2 regions of the Tsukamurella soli genome follow, and region 2 is predicted to be linked to the other one. Evidence: riboswitches for the same ligand, from Rfam matches in the RefSeq annotation. Region 2 holds a riboswitch; the other holds the start of a gene.
What was found. Region 2 has a riboswitch for S-adenosylmethionine ahead of metX (homoserine O-acetyltransferase MetX). Riboswitches for the same ligand answer to the same signal wherever they lie in the genome.
Positions count from the first base shown of each region.

Region 1 (12,030 bases), on a different contig from region 2:
GTGGAAGTCCTCGAGGAGGCACGCGACGGTCTCGTTGGCGTCGCCCTTGGTGTGGCCGATGAGGCCGACGGGGCCGCGCTTGATCCAGCCGGTGGTGTACACCGACTGGAGATGCTCACCACCGTCGATCACGCGGCCGGCCTCGTTGGGGATCACGCCGGCCTGGTCGTCCCAGGGGATGTCGGGTAGATCGTTGGACAGATAGCCGACCGCCCGGTACACGGCGCCGACCTCCCAGTCGGTGGTGCGGCCGGTCCCGCGGACGTTGCCGTCGCCGGTCAGCTCGGTGCGTTCCGTCCGCAGGCCCACCACCTTGCCGTCCTCGCCGAGGATCTCGACGGGCGACTCGAAGAGGTGGATGAACAGCTTGTGCGGCCGGTCGTTGCCCTCGCGGATCGCGTAGTTCTCCAGGATCGTGGCCACCTGGTCGGTGATCTTCGACTGGCGTCGCGCGGTGGCGGAGCCCTCGTCGTACTCGATGTCCTCGGGGCTGACGATCACCTCGATGGTCTCCGAGTGGTCCAGCTCCTTGAGCTCGAGCGGAGTGAACTTCACCTGCGCCGGCCCGCGGCGACCGAACACGTGCACCTCGACGGCCTTGTTCTCCTTGAGGCCCTCGTAGACGTTCGGCGGGATCTCTGTGACCAGCAGCTCGTCCGCGGTCTTCGCCAGCACGCGGGCCACGTCGAGGCCCACGTTGCCGACACCCAGCACGGCGACCTTCTCGGCGTCGAGCGGCCATTCGCGCGGGAAGTCCGGGTGCCCGTCGTACCAGGCCACGAACTCGGCGGCACCGTAGCTGCCGTCGAGCTCGATGCCCGGGATGTCGAGTGTGCGGTCGGCGACCGCGCCGGTGGAGAAGATCACGGCGTCGTAGTGGCGGCGCACGTCCTCCATCGTGAAGTCCTTGCCGAAGTCCAGGTTGCCGAGGAGGCGCACCTGGGGCTTGTCGAGGACCTTGTGCAGCGCGGTGATGATGCCCTTGATGCGCGGGTGGTCCGGCGCGACGCCGTACCGGATCAGGCCGAACGGGGCGGGCATCTTCTCGAACAGGTCGATGCTGACGCCAGAGTCCTTGGCCTCATCGGACTTCATCAGTGCGTCCGCCGCGTAGATCCCGGCGGGCCCGGCGCCGACGATGGCGATGCGCAACGGGCGGTTCGGATCGGTCATATAGCTTCGGTTACCTTTGTCAGCAGCTCTGCGGTTGTCGTCCCCTCCAGGTTAGTTCGGGCTAATCGCAGATCCCTATTCCGGGGGAGCGACTGAGCGGAATCGAACAGTCGCGCGACCCGCCAGGCGATGCGAGCGAGGGTGATGACCGTGCCGAAGGCAAGCCAGGGGCGACCGGCCGAGCGCGGCGGTGGTGGTCTGTCCGCGGCCCCGTTCGTGGTGGCGTTGGTGGTGGCCGTCGTGGGGATCGGCGGCGTCCTGCTCTGGAACACCGTCCGACCTGCGAAAGACCGGCTCAACGACCCCGCGCAGATCCAGGTGACCATCGGGCAGTACTACGGCGCGCTGAACAAGGGGCGGTACGCGGACCTGGTCGCCAACACGTGCGCGAAGGATCGTCAGGCACCGTCGTTCCCCCCGGAGAAGGGCTTCGCCGACGCACGCAAGGCGGCCGTCGACAAGGACGGCGACGTCAAACTGGACGCCGGTGATGTGACGAAACTCACTGTCTCGGGCGACACCGCGACCGCGAACCTGGTGCTGCATTACGCCAAGCTTGGGGAGCAGACGCAGCACGCGAAGTTCGTCCGCGAGGGCGGGAAGTGGAAGATGTGCTCATGAGCTATGCCGGAGACCTCACCCCCGCCGCGACCTGGGAGTTGCTGCAGGGCGATGCGAGCGCCATCCTCGTCGACTGCCGCACCGACGCCGAGTGGAACTATGTCGGCGTCCCCGACCTCGTGAGGTTGGGCAAGCAGCTGGTGTTGGCGCAGTGGCAGACCTTTCCCGATGGTGAGCTGAACTCGCGATTCGTTGCCGACCTGCGGCGGGCCGGGGTCACCGACGGGGTGCCGGTCGCCTTCATCTGCCGGTCGGGCCATCGGTCGATCGGGGCGGCCGAGGCCGCGACCCGCGCGGGCATCGGCCCGGCGTACAACGTGCTCGACGGCTTCGAGGGGCCGCTGGGCGAGGACGGTCACCGTGGCGTCGCCGGGTGGCGCGCGGTGGGCCTGCCCTGGCGGCAGTTCTAGAATCTGGCGTCGTGACCAACTTCGACTCGTCCCTGCCCGACGGCGTCGCCTATGAGACCCTCGCGGTGCGGGGCGGCCTTCTGCGCTCGAACTTCGAGGAGACCTCGGAGGCGCTGTACCTGAACTCCGGGTACACGTACACCAGCGCGGCTGCGGCGGAGGCGGCGTTCAAGGGTGATATCGACCGGTTCGTCTACTCCCGCTACGGCAACCCCACGACGGCCGTCTTCGAGGAGCGACTGCGGTTGCTCGAGGGGGCCGAGGCGTGCTTCGCGACGGCGACGGGGATGTCGGCGGTGTTCACCGCGCTCGGCGCGCTGCTGAAGGCCGGCGATCGCCTCGTCGCCGCGCGGTCGCTGTTCGGGTCGTGCTTCGTCGTGTGCAACGAGATCCTGCCGCGGTGGGGGATCGAGACCGAGTTCGTGGACGGCGAGGACCTGGCGCAGTGGGAGCGGGCGCTGTCGACCCCGGCGCAGGCGGTGTTCTTCGAGACCCCGGCGAACCCGATGCAGACGATGGTCGACATCGCCGCCGTGTCCGAGCTGGCGCACGCCGCCGGTGCCCAGGTCGTGGTCGACTCCGGCTTCACGCCCGTCGGCGTGCAGAAGTCCCTCGAGCTGGGGGCCGACGTGATCGTGCACTCCGGCACCAAGACTATGGACGGGCAGGGCCGCGTCATGGGCGGCGCGATCCTGGGCACGCGCGAGTACGTCGACGGACCCGTGCAGACCCTGATGCGGCACACCGGCCCTGCCCTCGCGCCGTTCAACGCGTGGGTGCTGCTCAAGGGACTCGAGACGCTGTCGCTGCGCGCGGAGAAGTCGATGGCGAGCGCGTTGCGGATCGCCGAGTTCCTGGACACGCACCCGGGTGTCGAGTGGACGCTGTACCCCTTCCTCGAGTCGCACCCGCAGCACGAGCTCGCCAAGCGCCAGATGTCCGGCGGCGGAACGGTGATCACGTTCGCGCTGGCCGACGCCGACGGACTCTCCGGCAAGGACCGCGCCTTCGCGGTACTGGACGCGCTGCAGATCGTCGACATCTCGAACAACTTCGGCGACGCCAAGTCGCTCATCACCCATCCGGCCACCACCACCCACCGCGCCATGGGCCCCGACGGCCGCGCCGCCATCGGCCTGACCGACGGGACCGTGCGCCTGTCGGTGGGGCTGGAGAACGTCGACGACCTGATCGCGGACCTCGATCGCGCGCTGTAGCCCAGGTGTCCTGGCGCTATTGATCCCGAGCCGAGGTCTACGCGACCGAAAGGTGCTGCCGCGGTGGGATGAACTGCAGCGCGAGCACTTTTCGGTCGCGTAGGCGATGTGGACGATGTGTGTCGACGCCGAGCCTTCCGCAGCGCCGCATCGTCACCGTTGCGGCTGCGAGCGGGCGCTGCCCGAGCCGTAAATCCGTTGCGCGGCTTGTCGGGCCGCACCTAACCTGAGCGCTATGGCTATGTCGAACTCGCGGCGACTGCGGTACCTCCTCCAGGGGTACCGCCGGTTCCACGTGCTCGCATAGCCTGCGGCGCCCGGGCCGGGGCTCATTCAGCCGGTCCGGGACCTTCTGCGCTGCATGCGCATCCTCTCGGTCGGCGAGAAACCATCGCACAGAGAGGAATCCGTGCCACCGCCGGTGGTACGACGACATGGAGAAGATCGACAAGCGCTTGATCTCGTGGGCGTCCATCCTGGACGACAAGACCCGCGAGCAGGCGATCACCACGGCGAAGCTGCCGTTCATCTACCCACACATCGCACTGATGCCCGACGCCCACCTGGGCAAAGGGGCCACAGTGGGCTCGGTGATCCCTACGCTCGGCGCCGTCATCCCGGCGGCCGTCGGCGTGGACATCGGCTGCGGGATGATCGCTGTGCGAACCCAGTTCACAGTCGACCACCTGCCGACCGACCGGTCGCCCGTGCGCGACGCGATCGAGCGCGCGGTGCCGCTGTCGTTCGGTCGGTACAACCGCAAGGTCGTCGCGACCGCAGAGCCGAGGATCATCGAGCTGGAGGCGCTCGCCGAGCGCGCCGGGTTCGATCCCGACTCGTACACCGGGAGCTGGCGGCTGCAGTTGGGGACGTTGGGCTCCGGCAACCACTTCATCGAGTTGAGCAGGGATCGGGCCGGCAACGTGTGGGCCTTCCTGCACTCCGGATCCCGCGGAGTCGGCAACAAGATCGCGCAGCACCACATCGCCGTCGCGGCCCGCCTGTGCAAGCAGTGGTGGATCGACCTGCCCGACCCCGACCTGGCCTACCTCGTCGAGGGCACGGACGAGTTCCGTCGCTACATCGCCGAGCTGACCTGGGCGCAGCGGTTCGCCGCGCTCAATCGCGAGGAGATGATGGACCGCGTGCTGCGCCAGGTCGGTGAGTGGGTGGGGACGCCGGTCGTCGAGGTCGAGAGGGTGAACTGTCACCACAACTTCACCAAGCGGGAGAAGCACTTCGGCAAGGACGTGTGGGTGTCCCGTAAGGGAGCGATCCAGGCGGACGAGGGCCGGCCGGGGTTGATCCCCGGGTCGATGGGCACGGCGTCCTACGTCGTATCCGGCAAGGGTGACCTGCTGGCGCTGAACAGTTCCCCGCACGGCGCGGGCCGCGAGTACTCGCGGTCGGCGGCACGCCGGACGTTCACGCACGAGCAGCTGCGGGAGGCCATGGCGGGCATCGAGTTCCGTGACGACGCGGCCTTCATCGACGAGATCCCGCAGGCGTACAAGCCGATCGACCGCGTGATGGCCGACGCGGCCGACCTGGTCGAGGTTCGAGCGACGCTGCGCCAGTTGGTGAATGTCAAGGGGCAGTAGGCCGGTGCTCAGCGGGTCGCGGATGGTCCGCCTAGCGACCCATCCGCAACTCGCTGCGCCGCGAGCCTCACGCGAAGGGATCCGCCGTGTGGCCGACCAGGTCGGCGACGGAGTCGACCACCAGGGTCGGACGGTAGGGGAACTGCTCCATCGTGGCGTGGGTGGTGATCCCCGTCATCACGAGGATCGTCCGGAGCCCGGCTTCGAGCCCGCACACGATGTCGGTGTCCATGCGGTCGCCGATCATCAGCGTGGTCTCGGAGTGGGTTCCCAAGGCGCGCAACGCAGAACGCATCATCAGCGAGTTCGGCTTGCCCACGTAGTACGGGTTGCGGCCGGTGGCCTCCCGGATCAAGGCGGCCACCGCGCCGGTCGCGGGCAGCGAGCCCTCCTTCGACGGGCCGGTCGGGTCCGGGTTGGTCGCGATGAACCGGGATCCGCGCTCGATCAGCCGGATCGCCGTGGTGATCGCCTCGAACGAGTAGGTCCGGGTCTCGCCCAGCACGACGTAGTCCGGGTCGCTCTCGGTCATCACATACCCGGCGTCGTGCAGCGCCGTGGTGAGCCCGGACTCGCCGACCACGTACGCGCTGCCACCCGGCCGCTGGTCGGCGAGGAATTTCGCCGTGGCCAGCGCCGACGTCCAGATCTTCTCCTCGGGGATGTCCAGTCCGCTCGACAGTAGGCGCGCCCGCAGATCCCGGGGCGTGCGGATCGAGTTGTTGGTCAGCACCATGTACGGGGTCTCGGACGCGGTGAGCTCGGCGATGAATGCATCCGCGCCGGGGATCACGTGCTCCTCGTGCACCAGCACGCCGTCCATGTCCATGAGGTAGTGCCAATGCGCCATGGCCCAACACTATCGGCGAAGGAGGTTACCGGCGGGTCGGGTGGCCTCCGCCACTACGGATCTCGCCGATGCGGCTGTTGCGCACCTCGGACCATAGGATGGGGGCGTGGCGGACCTCGGTGAACCCCCGGTCGGGCATGTCGTTCATCTCGTGACGCGTTTTCCGGAGTCGGCGCGACCCCCTGCGGCGATGCGATACGCGCCACGGATGAGTGATCGTGCGCGCGGCGTGATGGTGGCGGTATCGGCCGTCGGAACGGTGATCGGGCTGGCAGGGCTCTCGGTGCTGTGGACGCAACCGATGCCGGGCTGGTGGTTCACGGCCGTGTTCACGGTGATGATCGTGGTCGTTCTGGCCGGATTCTGGGCCGCCTACCTGACGTCGATCGCCCGGGCCAGGCGCGAGCGGGACTCCGCGCGAGCGTGGACGACCAGGTGCGCCGGGGCTCGGATGGCGGCGGGGCGCGTCACCGCGCGGGACGTCGCGCTCGCCGAGTCGGGCGGCGTATCCGGCTTCACCCTCGAGGTCACGCCCGACGCGGGACCGCCGCTGACGGCGCGCTGGCACGGCGGCGCGGAGCGGCTGCTGCAGACCCAGGTGCCCGACATCGGTGCGCCGGTCCGGGTGTGGACCGCCGACTGGATGGCGGTCGTGGAGGCGGGCGACCCCACCGTCGTCGCCTGAGCCGCGTTCCACGACCGACGAGACACGACCTACACCCCCAGCGCCCGCAGCACCGTCCCGAATTTCGCTGTCGTCTCGTCGTACTCGGCGTCGGGGTCGCTGTCGGCCACGATGCCGCCTCCGGCCCACGCGCGCACGCGACCCTCGGCGGGGCGCAGCTCGGCGCACCGCAGCGCGACCATCCATTCGCCGTTCCCGTCGGAATCGGCCCACCCGACGGAGCCCCCGTAGAACCCCCGCGGCCCCTCGAGCTCGGCGATCGTGGCGCGCGCGGCGTCGGCGGGCGTCCCGCACACCGCCGGCGTCGGGTACAGGGTGAGCGCCACATCGAGCGCCGTCGTCGCCCGGGCGAGCCGCCCGCGGATCGGCGTCCACAGATGCCAGACCTGCGGCGTCGAGGCGACCTGCGGCACCGTCGGCACCTCCAGCTCGCTGCACAGCGGCGCCAGGCGCTCCGCGATCCAGTCGACCACGAACGCGTGTTCCTCGCGGTCCTTCGCCGACGCGAGCAGCGCCTCGGCGGCGGCCCGGTCCTGCGCCTCGGTGGCGCCGCGGGCGACGGTGCCGGCGAACGGCGCGCAGAACACCCGCGATCCCTCGGTGCGCACCAGCGACTCCGGCATCGAGCCGGCGAGCACGGCACCGTCGTACTCCGGGCCGGCGGCGGACAGGTCGGCGAGATAGGCGTCGCCGTCCTGGGATCCCGCGAGGAGGCGGTCGAAGACCTCGGCGGGGTCGAGCTCGCCATCGGCGCGCAGTTCGATGGCGCGGGCGAGGACCACCTTGCCCAACTCGCCGGCGCGGATCCGCGCGACGGCGACGGCGACGCGGGCGCGGTGCTCGGCGCGGGTGGTCACGTCGCAGCGGTTGAACCGGGGGAGCGGGCGGCCGGCGAACAGTGGCAGAGGGCCGGCGTGGAAGGTCGCGTCCGCGGGCGTCACCAGGGCGGCGGGGTCGGCGTGGTCGAACGGCAGCGCCCCGACGACGAGGCCCACCCGCTCGGCCGCCAGCGCGGCGGCGGCTGCGTGCGGGTCCGTGAACGCGGCGTCTACGCCGTCGGCCAGCAGGGACCGGCCGGGTCGGGACAGGGCGAATCTCACGGGCCGACGCTACCCGCCGCAACCTGAGAGTCTCCCGGTTCCCTCGGCGGCACGCTCCGGGCCGATTGGATGGCAGTGTGATTCGAATTGTTGACCGACACCGCATCGATGGCGCATCCTCGACTCAGGTCATGAGTGCCAGCGACAAGCCCCGGCTCGCTGGTCGGCAACCCTCCTCCGCGGTGGGGTGCTCCGGGTGACGACCTGGCCGCACCACACGAACGTGTGCGGCAAGCGCGGATTCACCGGCGGTGTCATCTTCCGGTGAGTCCTTACGACACGTGAGGAAAGAATCTGATGACCGCTGTGCTCGAGACCCCCGTCCTGGCCCGCCACGAGGCCGCCCGCAACACCACGCTGCGCGACGACGCCGCCCCCTGCCCTGCGGGGCCTGTCACCGTCGGACCGCTGGCGGTGGTCTCCGGCGCCGCCGAGTACGTGCCGCTCACCGACGGGGCCACCGTTCGCTACGCGAATCTCGACTACGCCGCCAGCGCGCCGGCCCTCGAGGCCGTCCAGCGCGCGGTCGCCACCGCCCTCGGCGAGTACGCCAGCGTGCACCGCGGCGCTGGCTACCTCTCGCAGCGTTCCACCGCTCGGTACGAGTCGGCGCGCGCCACGGTCGCCGAGTTCGTCGGTGCTCGCGACGATGACCACGTCATCTTCACAGGCAACACCACGGACTCGCTCAACCTGCTCGCGCGCTGCGTCCCCGGCGAGGTGGTGGTGCTCGACGCAGAGCACCACGCGAACCTGCTGCCGTGGCAGCACGGCGGCGTGCGGGTGGTGTGCGCCCCGCTGTCGATCGAGGGGACGCTGGCGGCCGTCGAGGCTGAGCTGTCCCGGCGCCCCGCGGCGCTGCTGTCGGTGACCGGCGCGTCCAACGTGACCGGCGAGGTACTGCCGGTGCGGCGGCTGGCCGCGATCGCGCACCGATACGGCGCACGGATCTGCGTGGACGCCGCCCAACTGGCCCCGCACCGTCGGATTTCGTTGCGAGACAGCGGGATCGACTACCTCGCCTTCTCCGGCCACAAGCTCTACGCGCCGTACGGTGCGGGCGTGCTCGTGGGCCGGGCGGACTGGCTCGACGATGCCGACCCCTACCGCTACGGCGGTGGCGCCACCTACGAGGTGATCGGGAAGCCCGTCGCCCGCTCGGTCGAGGTCGCCTGGCACACGGGGCCCGCACGCCACGAGGCCGGCTCGCCCAACGTGCTCGGCGCCGTGGCGATCGCCGCGGCGGCCGTCGAGCTGACCAGGCTCACCGACGAGGCCGCGGAGCACGAGCGGTTCCTCACCGAGCTGCTGTCCGCGGGTCTGGCCGACATCGACGGGGTCCGCGAGCTGCGCATCTGGGTGGACTCGGTCGAGCGGGTCGGGATCGTCGCGTTCACCGTCGACGGTGTCGCGCCCCGCGAGGTCGCCGAGTACCTCTCCGACCAGCACGGCATCGGCGTGCGGGACGGCAGGTTCTGCGCGCACCCGATCGTCGCCCGCCTCGGGGTGCCAGACGGTGCCGTGCGCGCCAGCCTCGGCCTCGGGACCACGGAAACCGATGTCCGCCGCCTGGTGGATGCCATCGCCGAGCTCGTCACTGGAAGGAACAAGTAGTCCTATGACCACCTCCGCCCGCCCAGCCCTGGTCGTCGCCGTCGAGGGCGCCTCCGCAGTCTCCGGCCTCACGCGTTTCCGCGCCGCCGATCTGCGCCGTGCGCAGCTCGAGCGGGGCTATCTGCGGGCGGACGCCGAGCGCGACGGCCGTGACCCGGACGCAGTCGTGGCGGCGCTCGAGGTGGACGTGGTGCTGGACGAGCGCGCGGCCGACGCCCGCGCCGCGTACGTCGGTCCCGGCGACGGCGTCACCTACGTCGGCACGCCCCATGGGCTGCGGTCGCTGATCGAGGACGTCTACGCCGCGGAGGTGGCCGACGCGGTGGTGCTGCGGCCGGTGGGCGGAGCGCGGACGGCGGAGCTGATCGCCGGCCTGCTCGCGGCGTAGCAGGGGCCGCAGCTCGACGGGGCGGCGGAAGGATCTGACATCCTTGGGGGTATGCCGGATCCTGCCGCCGCGCCCTTCGACTTCTCCGCCCGAACCCGCGAGGTGATCGCCGCGCTGGCTGCGGCAGGTCACCCGAACACGGTGCAACGCACGGATTCCGCGCCGACGGCGACGGCCGCCGCGGCCGCGCTCGGGTGTGCGGTGGGCGCGATCACCAACAGCCTGGTGTTCATGGCGGACGCTGCTCCGCTCCTGGTGCTGTCGTCCGGGGCGCACCGCGTCGACACCGCGGGGCTCGCGGCGCGATTGGGCCGCACTCGGATCAAGCGGGCCACGCCGGAGCAGGTGCGGGTGGCGTCCGGGCAGGTGATCGGGGGCGTCTCTCCGGTGGGCCACCCCGCGCCGCTCGAGACGGTGATCGACGAGTCCCTGCGCGACTACCCGACGCTGTACGCGGCGGCGGGGGAGCACGACGCGATCTTCGCGACCACATTCGACGCGCTGGTGGCACTCACCGGTGCACGGGTGGTGCAGACCGCGGAGTGAGTGGTCAGGTTCTCGGCCGCTGCGGACGGGTGTCCTCGTGACGGCGTTGCCGGCTCGCTGTGGCCGTGATCCCGACCAGGCCTACAGCGGTACCTCGCCCGATTCCATCGGCAGCGAGAACATCGGGTAGTCGAAGCTGATCGCGTTGTCGTGCTCGGCCACCGACGTGGCCGCGACGCAGTCGGTCAGGGTGATCACGCGATACCCGTTCTCGTAGGCCGAGCGCATCGTCGACTCTACGCAGCAGTTGGTGAGGAACCCGCCGAGGATGACGGTGTCGATGCCCTTGCTGCGCAGGATGAAGTCGAGGTTGGTGCTCGCGAACGTGTCCAGCCCGCGCTTGCCCTCGATCACGATGTCCCCGTCGGCGGGCGTGAGTTCGTCTACGATCGCCGCGCCCCACGTGCCCTTCACGAACGCATTGCCCTCGACGACGCCGGCGAGGATTCCGTAGGGATGGCGCGTCAGCTCGGCGTAGCCGGGCGCGAAGCTGATCGGTGCGTGCATCACGGTGACGCCGGCCGCGCGGGCCCGATCGACGAATGCCACCGTCCGCGCCAGCATGCCGGTCTTGTCCATGACCTCGGCGACCGCGCCGTGGAGGACGCCACCCTCCGACGTGAACTCGTTCTGGTATTCGATGAGCACGACCGCGGTCCTGGTCGGGTCGAGTTCGAGCTGATCGGACATGCCGCTCCTTCCTCGCGAAATATGGATATGACCTACATCACATCGGTGCCATCATTCAAGCATGGCGTGTCGGTGTGATGTTGCTTACGGTCGCGTGCGATATCGCCTGCTCTGCAACATCTTTGCGAAGTCATTACTGTTTCCCAAGGGGATGAAATAGTTGTACGCTGCATCTAGTTGTTTGCAGGGTGCACGTTTGGTGCCGGAAGAAGTCTGGAAGAGAACCTTGAACCACAGTCCACGATCGCAGCAGGTAGATGCTGACGCGCGCGCGGACCAGATCGAGTCGATGGTGCAGATCATCATCGCGCTGACCCGCCTGAAGGAACGGTCGGTCGCCGTCACGAGGCACGCCGTCGACGCCGACGGTGTCGAGATCGCGGCCTACCACGCGCTGTTCGAGTTGGTCCGGGTCGGCCCGTGCCGGTCCTCGGACCTCGCGGACCGGACGCACACGGACCCGTCGACCACCAGCCGGCACGTATCGACGCTGGTCGACCTCGGCCTGGCGGAGCGGTCGCCCGATCCGCGGGACCGGCGTGCGTCACTCGTGTCGGTCACCCCGGAGGGGCGGTCCAAGTGCGAGGCCGTCCGCCGGTCGCGTAACGAGCGGCTCGCGCCGATGCTCGCCGAATGGTCGGACGCTGACATCGAGGCCTTCATCGACCTGAACTCCCGCGTTCTCGAGGGGTTCGAACAACTGATGGCGGAGCGTGTGCAGGACCGCAGGCGCTGCGCCACCACCGACTCCGGCGAACTGCACGTCAGCACAACCGAAGTATCAGCACGCGAGGACGGCCGGCCCGTCGCCCACGCCTCAGGGGAAGGCTCAGACCGATGACCACCGCCACCGCCGATAAGGCGAGTGCCCACCAAGAGGGTGCGCCGGGTGTGTTCACGCACCGGCAGATCCTCTTGATCCTGTCGGGGCTGATGCTCGGCATGTTCCTGGCGGCGCTCGACCAGACCATCGTGTCGACCGCCATGCGCACCATCGCCGACGACCTGCACGGCTACCAGGAGCAGGCCTGGGTCACCACGGCCTACCTGATCACCTCGACCATCGTCACGCCGCTGTACGGCAAGCTGTCCGACATCTACGGGCGCAAACCGTTCTTCATGTTCGCGATCATCG
Region 1 covers NZ_BAABFR010000068.1:1,496-13,525, reverse strand. The annotation lists gene ABD908_RS18440 (FAD-dependent oxidoreductase) at 1-1,173, opposite strand, end outside; gene ABD908_RS18435 (Rv0361 family membrane protein) at 1,324-1,794, shown strand; gene ABD908_RS18430 (rhodanese-like domain-containing protein) at 1,791-2,204, shown strand; gene ABD908_RS18425 (O-succinylhomoserine sulfhydrylase) at 2,216-3,421, shown strand; gene ABD908_RS18420 (RtcB family protein) at 3,856-5,022, shown strand; gene ABD908_RS18415 (HAD-IIA family hydrolase) at 5,090-5,872, opposite strand; gene ABD908_RS18410 (hypothetical protein) at 6,081-6,557, shown strand; gene ABD908_RS18405 (isochorismate synthase) at 6,587-7,657, opposite strand; SAM riboswitch class IV at 7,785-7,900, shown strand; gene ABD908_RS18400 (aminotransferase class V-fold PLP-dependent enzyme) at 7,955-9,271, shown strand; gene ABD908_RS18395 (hypothetical protein) at 9,276-9,659, shown strand; gene ABD908_RS18390 (YbaK/EbsC family protein) at 9,711-10,205, shown strand; gene ABD908_RS18385 (cysteine hydrolase family protein) at 10,287-10,895, opposite strand; gene ABD908_RS18380 (MarR family winged helix-turn-helix transcriptional regulator) at 11,185-11,736, shown strand; partial or broken gene ABD908_RS18375 (MDR family MFS transporter) at 11,733-12,030, shown strand, end outside.
Region 1: linked by a shared signal. The riboswitch ahead of ABD908_RS18400 (aminotransferase class V-fold PLP-dependent enzyme) and the one ahead of metX (homoserine O-acetyltransferase MetX) in region 2 are both predicted to bind S-adenosylmethionine.

Region 2 (12,030 bases):
TCCGCGGGCGGTATCGAGCTCGGCGCCCGCTTCGCCGAGGTCGTGTTCACCTCGCTCGCCACGCTCGAAGACGCTGTCACGTACACGAAGACGGTCCGGACGCGGGCGACCGAGCTCGGGCGGGACCCGTCCCTACCGCGGATCTTCAGCTCGCTGCACGCGACGTACGGGTCGACCGAGGCCGAGGCCCGGCGGATCGTGCGGGAGCGGGCCGAGGCACTCGACCTCGACGCCGGCCGCCGGCGGCTCGAGGACATGCTCGGCGGCGGGATCGACCTCTCCGAGCGACCACTGGACTCGCCGCTTCCGGTGGAACTGATCCCCGATGCGGCCGCCGTGAACCGGCGGCAGGGGCGGGTCGAGATCTTCGGTCGCCTCGCCGCGTCGGGAAAGACGCTGCGTGAGTTGATCGTCGCGGCGCAGGACACCGGGCACTGGGCGGTCGCCGGAACGCCGGAGCAGATCGCCGACGCGATCGAGGAGCGGTACCGGGCAGGTGTCCTCGACGTGGTCTCCCTCGGAGGCCTCACGGATCCGCGCACGTACGAATTCGTGGCCGAGGGCCTACTGCCGGTGCTTCGCCGACGCGGGATCGTCGGCGAGGACTATCGGGGCCGCACCCTCCGTGAGAACCTGGAGCTGCCGCCGCTGCCGCCTCGCGCTTAGAGCCGGCCGAGCAGCTCGGCCTTCTTCGCAGCGAACTCGTCGTCGGTGAGGATGCCGCGCCGATGGAGTTCGGCCAGTGACTCGATGGTTGCGACGATGACCGAAGGGTCGTCGGGTGTGCCGGGCGTCGCGGGTGTCGGCTCGGACGCGCGGGGAACGGGGCCTGTCGGCTCGGGTGCGACCTGCGGCGCCGTTCCCGGGGTGGACCGGTGCTTCGGTGCGGGCGCCGCGGCCGGAGTCTCGGACACCTGCTGCGCGCCGAGCTCCGGGAGGCTGGACACCGCGAAGGTGCCCAGCTGGCTGGTGAATCGGACCTCGCCGTACCCGCCGCCTTGCTGCTGCTGGACTCCACCGATGCGGTGCTCACCGGTGTCGAAGACCTTGGTGGTGCCGTCGATTCGGATCGCCAGCCGCCGGGTGCCGGGGAAGACCGCGTAGCGTGCGTCGTTCTGCCCGCCGGAGGCGCTCGGCACGCCGAGGTCGGCGGGCCACCAGCTGGTCGATGCACCGGCCTGGGCGGACGCCGTGGGGGAATCGAACACCGTGGTGGTCGCGAGCAGCTGGGACAACTCGGCGCACAGCGAATCGACGCGCGCCTTGAGCGCGTTGTCGAACATGTTGCCGCCCACCATCGTCATGCCGCCGCGCATCCATTGGCCGGAGCCCCCGAGCTCGGGAATGGAGAACTGGGCCATGGTGCCGCCGCCGGCGCGAAGCGCCAGGAGCATGGCAGTCACCGCGTCGCGGGAGAGCCCATGGCGCTCGGCGATATCGGTGATGGTGTTCTGTGCCTCAGGGGAGATCGCTGCCGTCATGATGCTGCCGTCATGATGATGAATCCCTCGTCGTCAGTACCGGTTCACGTCTGTCCTGGCCGTGCGCAGCCAGAGTACGCCCGTGACCGGTCACGCGACGGTCGGTCAGGCGGCAGCGGAGTACGCAGGCTCGCTGCGGAAGCGGGATGCGCGACCGTCGATGCCCAGCGCGCGCCAGACCAGCCGCGACACGGGGTTCATCAGGCCCGTGCGCTTGGCCAGCAGCCGGACGTCGCCGAACACCTCGCGCTTCGTCTCCTTGGATTCCGGTGAGCGCCAGTACATCTCGTGCCACACCTCGCGCGGGATGTCGAACTCCCGGCGGAACTGGCGCGGCGGCACCGCGATCGCGGTGAGCAGTACCCGCATCACGATCGGCAGGGCCAGCGACAGCAGGAAGCGGGGGAGTGGGCCGCGGGCGGGGATGACCTGCTCGAGGCGCTGGTGGGCGAACGAGATGTGCCGCGCCTCCTCGGCGACGTGCAACTGCATCACGGCCGTCATCGCGGGGTGCTGGCCCTCGGTGGACCGGAGGAACTGCTTCTGGATGTGGTCGATCGGCTCCTCGCCGCCGAGCACGCCCATGTAGAAGATCGTGGGGAACGTGGTCGCCGCGAGGGGGATGAAGAGCGACAGCCGCCGGAACCACCACTGACCGCCCGGGACGTCCGCACCGATCCGGTTGACGAACTCCTGGAACATGAGGGTGTGGTTGCACTCCTCCTTGGCCTCGTGCGTCGCGTAGCGGAACTCGACGGAGTCGTTCGGCTGGGCCGCCGTGTACTGCATCAGCCCGCGGATGAGGACGGACTCGAACTGCAACCCGACCTTCGCGACATTGGCCTGGCGCCACATGCCCATCTTGATCTGCTTCTCCAGCGGCTGCGCCTTGTACCAGTCGGTGCGGCCGATCGGATCGATCCTGTCGGACAGCACCCAACGCGGGTCGTCCGGGACGATGGCGAGCTTGGGGGAGTCCCAGTCGATGTCGATGTACGGGTCGAAGTTGCGGTGCACCGACGCGTCCGATAGGTCGCGCAGATTCTGTTCGTACTCGTCCTGGCCGGGCAGGCGGCGACCGCGCATCCGCGCTGTGTGGGTGAGAGGAAGGGTTCGCATGATCTTCTCCTTCGCGGGCTGGACACGATGGTCACACGAGTATCTGCAGGTCGCAGCGTCTCATGATATGTCCTTAAGGCCAGGCTATCACTGTCGGTAGACAGAATTCACGATCCTGTCTGATCGAATAGCGGTAGCTGAGCCGCCCACGCGGCCGCGACTGTCGTGGAAGTCCGATTGATGCCGGATCCAGGAAGAGCGCGACCGACGCTCTCGGTGGCGGGGTCGTGGCGACGATACGATCGCGGCACTCCGACCGTTGAAGGACGCATCGACATGAGCCGAGACACATCTCGATCCCTGCGCCACGTGCAGGCGGTCGCCCTGGCCGCCTACCGGTTGGTCATCGGATTCCTGTTCGCCTGCCACGGGGCGTCGACCTTGTTCGGCCTGCCGGATGCCCGCATGCGGTTCCACGGTCCGGTGGGCGAGTGGCCGCACTGGTGGGGCGGCGTGATCGAACTCGTCGGCGGCGTGCTCGTCGCGGCGGGCTGCGTCACCCGCGGTGCCGCGTTCCTCTGCTCGGGCACCATGGCGTTCGCGTACTTCACCGTGCACGCGCACAAGGGGTTGTTCCCGATCGCGAACGGGGGCGAGGCCGCGGTGTTGTTCTGCTGGAGCTTCTTCGTGCTCGTCTTTCTCGGGCCCGGTGCGCCGTCGATCGACGGGCTTGTCGGTGCCCGGCTCCGGGGCGGTGCGCGACGGTCGGTCGCGGCGTCCCGGCCGGGTGTCGTCGATGTCGACTGAGGGGTGGGGCGTACCGGGCAAGCCGGTCCAGGCGGCTGGAGCCGGCTGACCCTGTACTGGAGATTTAAGTTTGTAGCGGAGATCTCAGTGGTTCTCGGGGAGTTTGACCGCCAGGACGGGAACGGGCGCGTGCAGCAGGAGGCGCTGGCTCACGCTGCCCAGGACGGCCTTCCCCACCGCAGAGCGGCGTTTGACTCCGATCACGAGGCGGGTCGCGCCGTGGCTCGTGATCTGGTCGAGAACAGCGTCGACAGGGTCCCGGTCGCCCCTCCCGACGCGATCGACGACGGTGATCGGTACCTCGGCGCCGTGCGGCGATACGTCGAGGGGGATGAGGCCGAGGTTCACGGCGACGAGTTCGGTGCCGAGCCTCTTCGCCTCGGCGACACCTTCGGAGAGCGCCAACGCGCCCTCGGGACTGTCTGTGACAGCTGCAATGATTGTCATGACATTAAGTCTAATGGTTGTGTTTGGGTGGTGCAGCACAGGCCGTTCCTCGCGCTGGTCGTCTTCCACGGCAGCTGCTGGATCACTGCGGACATCGACGTCACCGACCGCACCGCTCGCTCGCAGCCGCGACCGGCTGTGTGGTGGGTGGCGCTGTTTCACGCACCCGATGGTCGTCGCGCTCAGCTGTGCGCCAGCGGGCGGCGCGCGAGCACGGCATACAGGTCGACGGTGAGCTCGAGTCGTCCGTCATCGAGCACGGCGTTCAGCGTCCTAGCGGCTTCGTCCCGCTCGCCGGGTGTCAGGTGCGCTGCCGCCAACGCAAGGATGCCGTCCCTCGCTCCCTGCAGCAGCGCCGCCGCAAGATTCCCGAGCGTGCCGGTGCGCCGAGCGACGACCTCCAACCCGGCCGCCACGCAGTACTCCTCCAGCTTCAGGCCGGCGAGCTGATTCGCGAGGGGCCGCACCGGCAGCTTCTCGCGTAGTTCTCTCAGGTACTCGGTGGCGGCCTCGTCGCCCCGCACCACCAGTCGCGCCGACGACCAGTCGGTGTCGGTGACGGCGAGCACTCCGGCCGGAGCAAGGACGCGCGCGAACTCGCGGAAGGCCCGCACGGGGTCGTACGTCAGGTGCTGAACGACCCGCTCGCAGACGATCGCGTCGACGCTGCCCGACTCGAGCCGACCGAGCTCCGAGGCTTCTCCCGCCACCACCTCGACGCCCGGGATTCCACTGCTCCGGTGTCGGGCGATCGCGAGCATCGGTTGATTCGCATCCACGCCGATCGCTCGGCCGCCGGGCTGGACGAGCCGGGCCAGCTCGAGCAGCTCCGCTCCGGTCCCGCAGCCGACGTCCACCGCAGTCGCGCCCGGGCGGAGCCCGAGCCGGCTGCGACACCACTCGCGGAGATCGCGGATCAGATCCATCTCGGCCTGCCGGTCCAACGCCGTCGCGAACACGTCTGCGTTCGCGGCGGACATCGACCCGGCGGTGAAGCCCTCGGCGTCGGTCACTCGACGATCGTATTCTCCGCTCGGACGCAGCCGGCCGCGATCACCGAGCCGCGAGGCCGCTACACGGCACCGTCGAAGCCCTGCTGCCGCCAGGCCTCGTAGGCGACGATCGATGCGGAGTTGGCGAGGTTCATCGATCGGCGCCCCGCGAGCATCGGGATCCGCAGCCGCTCGGTGACGTGCGGGTCGGTGAGCACCTCGGCGGGCAGCCCGGTCGGCTCGGGGCCGAACAACAGCACATCGCCGGGGTGGTATTCGACCTGATGGTGGAACCGCGTGGCGTGCGAGGTGAACGCGTACACCCGCTCGGGTGCGAGTGCCGTCCACGCCGCGGCCAGGTTGGGGTGGACGGTGACCACGGCGAGGTCGTGGTAGTCGAGCCCCGCCCGGCGCAACTTGGGCTCGGACAGGTCGAAGCCGAGCGGCTCCACCAGGTGCAGCTCGCAGCCGGTGGCCGCCGCCAGCCGGATCGCGTTGCCGGTGTTGGGCGGGATGCGCGGCTCGAAGAACAGAATCCGGAACACGACCGCCCAGTCTGGCAGACCGGGCGGGCAGCCGACGTAATCCGCCCCGCCGTGCGCACCGGGAGTGGTCGAATCGAACCACCGGCCCGCACATCGCGCGCGCCGGTGAGAGCGTGAGGAGAGAGCAGTGTCAGTGATCGTCACGGCCGTGTTCCAGCCGACGGAGGGACGCAAGGACGAGCTGGTCGCCGCGCTGCGGGGTGCCATGCCCGCTGTGCACGGCGAGCCGGGCTGCCGGAAGTACGCGATCCACGATGCGTCCGACGGCACCGTCACGATGATCGAGAAGTGGGACAGCGCGGACGCGCTGGGCGTCCACTCGCGAGGCGAGGCGATCGGCGCCCTGCAGGCGGCGATCGTGGGCCTCGTCGCCGCGCCGCCCGTGGTGACCACGATGACCCCGCTCCCCGCGGGTACCGAGGAGCAGGGCGAGCTGTAGCCCGGCTGGTCCAACATGTGCACCGTTCCGTCGGTCGGCACCGACGGAACAGTGCACATGTCGGGTCGACGGAACGGCGCACATGTTGGGATGGGGGAGGGTTACAGGTGTGCGGTGACAGCCCTGCGCAGCTGGAACCCCGACACGATCTCGATGAGGCCCAGGACCACTGCCCAGATCCCGGCCACCAGCGTCAGCACCGCGAGCGAGCCGAAGGGGCTGACCAACAGCACGATGCCGCCGAGCACCGTGACGATGCCGGTGAAGACCGCCCAGGGACGGTTGGGCACCTCGGGTGCGCCCGCCGCGCTCGAGGTGATGAACACCCCGCGGAACACCCAGCCGATGCCGATCCAGATGGCGAGCAGGAGCAGGGTCTCGGCCGCGCTCCGCAGGCAGATGCAGCCGAGGATGATCGACAGGGCGCCGCTCGCGATGCCCAGGATGCGGTGGTGTCCCTCGCCGAACAGCCCTGCGACCACCTGGAAGAACCCGCTCACGAGCAGGTAGGCGGCGAACAACGAGCCGGCCACGAGCAGGGACTTCCCGGGCCACGCGAGGATGGCGACGCCGATGATCACTGAGGCCACGCCGAGGGTGATGGTCACTTGCCACGTGGCGTTGGCGAGCTGCCGGATGGGATTGGTGGGTACGGTCACGTGCTTAGCGTGCCTCATCGCGTCGTCCGGCGCCGGGTAGCCGTGAAATCGCGGTGTGCCGCGGGCCCACCACCGTCGGCGGGCGGCGGTGGCCCGTGGATAGACTCTCCGCGTGACCGCGACGGTATTGGACGGCAAGGCGACCCGTGACGAGTTGTTCGAGCAGTTCCGCACCCGCGTGACGACCCTGAGGGAACGCGGGATCACGCCCGGCCTCGGTACGGTGCTGGTCGGCGACGACCCCGGGTCTCGGTCATACGTCCGGGGCAAGCACGCCGACTGCGCGAAGGTGGGCATCGCCTCCATCCGCCGCGATCTCCCGGCGACGGTGACGCAGGCCGAGCTCGAGGACGTGATCGACGAGCTCAACGCGAACGACGAGTGCACCGGGTACATCGTGCAGCTGCCGCTGCCTCGCCATCTCGACGAGAACGCCATCCTCGAGCGTGTCGCGCCCGCGAAGGATGCCGACGGGCTGCATCCGGTGAACCTGGGCCGCCTCGTGCTCGGGGCCGAGGGGCCGCTGCCCTGCACGCCGCACGGCATCGTCTATCTGCTCCGCCGGTACGGCGTCGAGCTCGACGGGGCGCACGTCACCGTCGTCGGTCGCGGCGTCACCGTGGGGCGACCCATCGGCCTGCTCCTGACGCGCCGCAGCGAGAACTCCACCGTCACCCTGTGCCACACCGGCACCCGGGACCTCGCCGCCGAGGTCCGGCGTGCCGACATCGTGATCGCGGCTGCCGGCCGACCGGGTCTGATCACCGCCGACATGGTCAAGCCAGGCGCCGCCGTCCTCGACGTGGGCGTGAGCCGCACGCCCGAGGGACTGCGCGGCGACGTCGACCCGGCGGTGGCGGAGGTGGCCGGGTTCCTGTCCCCGAACCCCGGCGGCGTGGGGCCGCTGACCCGCGCATTCCTGCTCGGCAACGTCATCGATGCCGCCGAGCGGGCGGCGGGCATCGCGGTGTGATCGGCCGGGCCCGCAACCGCACCCCTGTCGAGCGCCTACACCGTGCCCGCGCGGTGCGGGCCGTGACCGCCAACGCGGGGTTCGCGGTGGTCGTGGCGATCCTCGCCGTGGCGATGCTGCTGATCGGCCTCGATTTCTGGCGTCGTGGCCTTGTGGTGTTCGGCGTGGGAACCGGCGTGGCCGCGGTGCTGCGCGCCGTCCTCAGCGACCGTCGGGCCGGTCTGTTGCGGGTCCGCTCTCGTGTGTTCGACGCCACAGTGCTGGCGCTCGCGTCTGCCGCCATCCTGGTGATCGCCTGGCAGATCAGCCCGCTCGGTACCAAGTGACCTGCGTGATTCTGTATATTTAAGTTCGAATTCATCAGCCGTGTCGGTAACGATTCGGTATCAAGCTAGGATGTATTCGGTATCGATGGTGACCTCGGCGGGTCGATGAGACGACGCGGGACGCGTTGTGTTCAGGGAAGGATGCGTGATGGCGACTGCCTCGCTCGGCGCGTCCATCGACCATGGACTGGTGTACTGCTCCCTGATCGCCACCGACGGCGGCGAGGTGACCGAGCGGCAGACCCGTGCGATCCACCCCGGTGGCTTCCCGTCGATCTGTCCCGCTGAGCGGATCACGTCCGGTTTCGACCTGCTCGAGGCCTACTCGGACGAGCCGATCACCGCGTACGGCATCGCGTGCCGCCGTCGTCGCGACGTGTTCGGCCTGCGGCTGCGCTCCGTCGGGCCGCGGCGCACCGCCACGATCGTCGGCGAGATCGATGCGATCCTGCGGAGTCTCGACGCGACCGGTGCGATCGCCCGGTACGACACCGTCCTGCTCGTGGATGTGGGCGCCGGGCTGTGGATGAGTGTCGTCGAGGTGGCGTCCGGCACGGTTCGGTGGCGCGGTGTCCTTCGCAGTGCCCCCGCCGACGGTGCCGGAGTCGCGGCGCGCGTCACCGACGCCCTCCGCGTCACCTCCGTCCGGCCCCAGGCGATGGTGTTGTACGGCGTCGGTGCGGCGATGGCGAGCGTCGCCGACGAGGTGCGCGCCGCCGCGCGCGACGCGTCGCCGGCCCTTCCCGTGATCATCCCGACGGACCCCGAGGGGGTCCTCGCGGCCGGGGCCGCGCTGGTGGCGGCGGACGCGGTGGCGGCCCGAGCCACGGCCGCCACCACGGCCGGAGGCGCAGGCGTCGTTGCCACCGCCGGAGGCGGTGCGGCATCCCGGCGGCCTGCGCGCAGGCTGCGGACCGTCGACGGCGGGACGTGGTTGACCGGGTTCGCACTTCCCCTGATGGTGCTCGCCGGGCTGTTGTGCGCCGGCCTGGTGGCGACCCTGGCCACCGGGGCGATCGGCTCCGTCGGCGACGTCGGCGGCGTTCCGCCGCAGACCACCGCCCAGCCCGCGGCGGAGACCGCAGATGGGCCGATCGTGGTGGGTACCGGCACGGTCGCCACGGTTGCGACCGAGGTCAACCCGCCGGTGCGCACCACCGACGACGCGACTCCGCCGGGGGACCGTGCCGGTGTCACGGTTCTGCCGCCGGTCGTCACGACCTATGGGCGCGAGCCTGCGATGACGATCTTCGCGACCCCACCGCCCACCGTCACGCAGCACACCACTACGCCGACCGCCATCGAGAAGCCCTCGCAGACCCGGCCGAGCAGCACCGAGACGCGCACCCGGCCGACCGGCTCGGCGGCATCGGGCGTGCGGCCGCTGCGCGCCGGTACCGCGATCGCGCCGGGCGGTGCGGCCGGGACTTCGGGGCTTCCTGCGGCGGGTGCGACCGGCGCCGGTGGGGAGGGAGCCGGGGTAGGTCTCGGCGAGCCACCGACCACGGATGTGCCGGAGACGGATCCCGGCGCCGCCGGCGCGGGAGCCACGACCAGCCCTGACGACGGCACGCCGACGCCCGCCTTCGGGCTGCTGCCGCGCCCGGACCGGACCGGCGGCGCGGTGGTCGCGCCCGGACCCCCGTAGCGGGCCTCGTCGCGGGTCACTCGAACCGAGTCGCCGGGTCGGGTCAGCGCCGCGCCAGCTGCATCGTCGCGCTGAGCAGCTCGCCGACGGCCTCGAACTCGGTGAGGAAGGCGTCGTGCCCGTCGCGCGAGTGCACCACCCGCAGGCCGGTGCAGCCCGGCAGCAGATCCGCGATCTCCTGCTGCAGGTGCAGCGGGTACAGGCGGTCCGAGTCGATCCCGCCGACGATCGTCGGCACCGGACAGTCGCGCAACGCGGCCTCGACTCCGCCCCGGCCGCGGCCGACGTCGTGATGGTTGAGCACCTCGGTCAGCGCCACATAGCTGGCGGCGTCGAACCGGGCGACCAGCTTCTCGGCCTGGTGGTCGAGGTAGGAGGTCACCGCGTACCGTCCGCCGCGCAGCGGGTCCTCGGTGCCCTGCGGCGAGTTGCCGAACCGCGCGTCCAGCTCCATCTCGGTGCGGTACGTGAGGTGTGCGATCCGTCGGGCGACGCCGAGGCCGGCGTCGGGCAACCGGTCCGAGTCGTGGTAGTCGCCGCCCTGCCAGTGCGGATCGGCCTTGATCGCCTCGATCTGGGTGGTCTGGGTGCCGATCTGGTCGGCGGTCGCGCGGGCCCCGACGGCGAGTACCAGGGCCGCGCGCACCTCGGTGGGATACATCATGGCCCACTCGAGCGCCCGGGCGCCGCCCATAGAGCCGCCGAGCACCGCGGCGACCTCGGTCACGCCCAGCCGCCGGAGCAGAGCGTGCTCGGCCGCCACCTGGTCGCGGACGGTGATCGTCGGGAAGCGGGAGCCGAACGTCCGGCCGTCGGCGGCGACGGAGCTCGGCCCCGTCGACCCCGAGCAGCCGCCGAGGACGTTGGCCGAGACCACACACCACTCGTCGGTGTCGACGGGCGCGCCCGAGCCGATCAACCCGTCCCACCAGCCGGCCGACCCGTGGTCACCGTCGGCGGGGCCCGTGACGTGCGAGTCGCCGGTCAGCGCGTGCAACGCGAGGACGATGTTGTCGGCCGCCGCATCGGGTCGGCCCCAGCGCTGGAACGCCATGGTCACGTCGTCGATGACCTGGCCGCTCTCGAGACGCAGCGCGCCGATCGACAACGACTGCCGCGCGCCGTCGGGCGGCGTGGCCCATGCGGTCGCGGAACGGGGAGCCGCCGAGCGGGGGCCGCGGGCGCACGGACCGGGGGAGTACGGCCCGGGGGAGTACGGCCCGGGGGAGTACGGCACTGCACTGATAGTCATGAATCCTCCGTCGCGCTTGCCACCCGGGGCGAAACTCACCGCCGCCGGGGAACCTGGTCATCACCCGGGGCACCCCACCGCGGAGGAGGGTTGCCGGCCAGCCAGCCGGGGCTTGGACGCTGACACTCATGACCGTTCAACGATGATAGCCGATGGCCGGATGCCCACAGGAGTCCGCGGACTGGGGTCCGGGACCTCGGACGGTGGCTGTTCTCACACCCGGCTCGGGGAAGGGGCGGCGCCCGAGCGGCGTTGGTCAGCGCCGTGAGCACCCTCGAGTCGTCCGTTCCGTCCTCCGGCACCGCCCGTACCGGGCGCTCCACCCGATCGGGTCTACCGCTGCTCGCGTTGGCCCTCGGCGGCTTCGGCATCGGCACCACGGAGTTCGTGGCGATGGGCCTGCTGCCCGACATCGCCGGCGACCTCGGCGTGTCCGAGCCGACCGCCGGCCACGTGATCGCGGCGTACGCGGCCGGCGTGGTCGTGGGCGCACCCCTCATCGCGACCGTGTTCGCCCGCGTCCCCAGGCGGATACTGCTGATCGCGCTCATGGTGGCCTTCACCGTGGGCAACGGGCTCTCCGCAGTCGCACCGTCGTACCCGCTGCTCATGGCCGCGCGGTTCCTCGCCGGCCTACCGCACGGCGCCTACTTCGGCGTCGCGGCCCTCGTCGCTGCGCACCTGGTGGGGCCGGACGGCCGGGGCCGGGCCGTCGGCCGGGTGATGCTCGGGCTGTCGGTCGCGAATGTGGTGGGGGTGCCGATCGCGACCTGGATCGGCGACGATCTCGGCTGGCGGTGGGCGCTCGCGCTGGTGGTCGTGATCGGTATCGCGACGGTGGCGGCCATCGCGGCGTGGCTGCCGCACGTCGACGTCCCCGCGAGCAATCCGGTCGCGGAGCTGGGCGCCCTGCGTAACCCGCAGGTGTGGTTCGCGCTGGGCACCGGCGTCGTGGGCTTCGGCGGGATGTTCGCGGTGTACACCTATCTGTCCACCACGCTGACCACCGTGACCGGGCTGTCGCAGGCGACGGTGCCGCTCGCCCTGGCCGTGTACGGGGTGGGGATGGTCGCGGGGAACACCGCGGGTGGCGTCGCTGCCGACCGATCGGTCTCGCGGACCCTGGTCGCGGGGCTGGTCGCCATCGCGCTGGTCATGCTCGCGTTCGCGGGCCTCGTACACATCGCGGCCGCCGCGTTCGTCGTGGTGTTCCTGGTGGGCTTCACCGGCGCCGGCATGCTGCCCGCGCTGCAGACCCGACTGATGGACGTGGCGGGGGAGGCCCAGACACTGGCCGCCACCATGAACCACTCGGCCCTCAACATCGCCAACGCGCTGGGTGCGCTGCTCGGCGGCGCGGTGATCGAGGCCGGCTGGGGCTACCCGGCGACGGGGTTGGTCG
Region 2 covers NZ_BAABFR010000038.1:33,233-45,262, forward strand. The annotation lists gene ABD908_RS13490 (NtaA/DmoA family FMN-dependent monooxygenase) at 1-666, shown strand, start outside; gene ABD908_RS13495 (SHOCT domain-containing protein) at 663-1,481, opposite strand; gene ABD908_RS13500 (AurF N-oxygenase family protein) at 1,587-2,567, opposite strand; gene ABD908_RS13505 (DoxX family protein) at 2,877-3,347, shown strand; gene ABD908_RS13510 (universal stress protein) at 3,432-3,794, opposite strand; gene ABD908_RS13515 (methyltransferase domain-containing protein) at 3,977-4,807, opposite strand; gene ABD908_RS13520 (tRNA (cytidine(34)-2'-O)-methyltransferase) at 4,867-5,331, opposite strand; gene ABD908_RS13525 (putative quinol monooxygenase) at 5,459-5,770, shown strand; gene ABD908_RS13530 (HdeD family acid-resistance protein) at 5,872-6,429, opposite strand; gene ABD908_RS13535 (bifunctional methylenetetrahydrofolate dehydrogenase/methenyltetrahydrofolate cyclohydrolase) at 6,542-7,402, shown strand; gene ABD908_RS13540 (DUF3017 domain-containing protein) at 7,465-7,728, shown strand; gene ABD908_RS13545 (hypothetical protein) at 7,877-9,376, shown strand; gene metX (homoserine O-acetyltransferase MetX) at 9,420-10,628, opposite strand; SAM riboswitch class IV at 10,636-10,762, opposite strand; gene ABD908_RS13555 (MFS transporter) at 10,893-12,030, shown strand, end outside.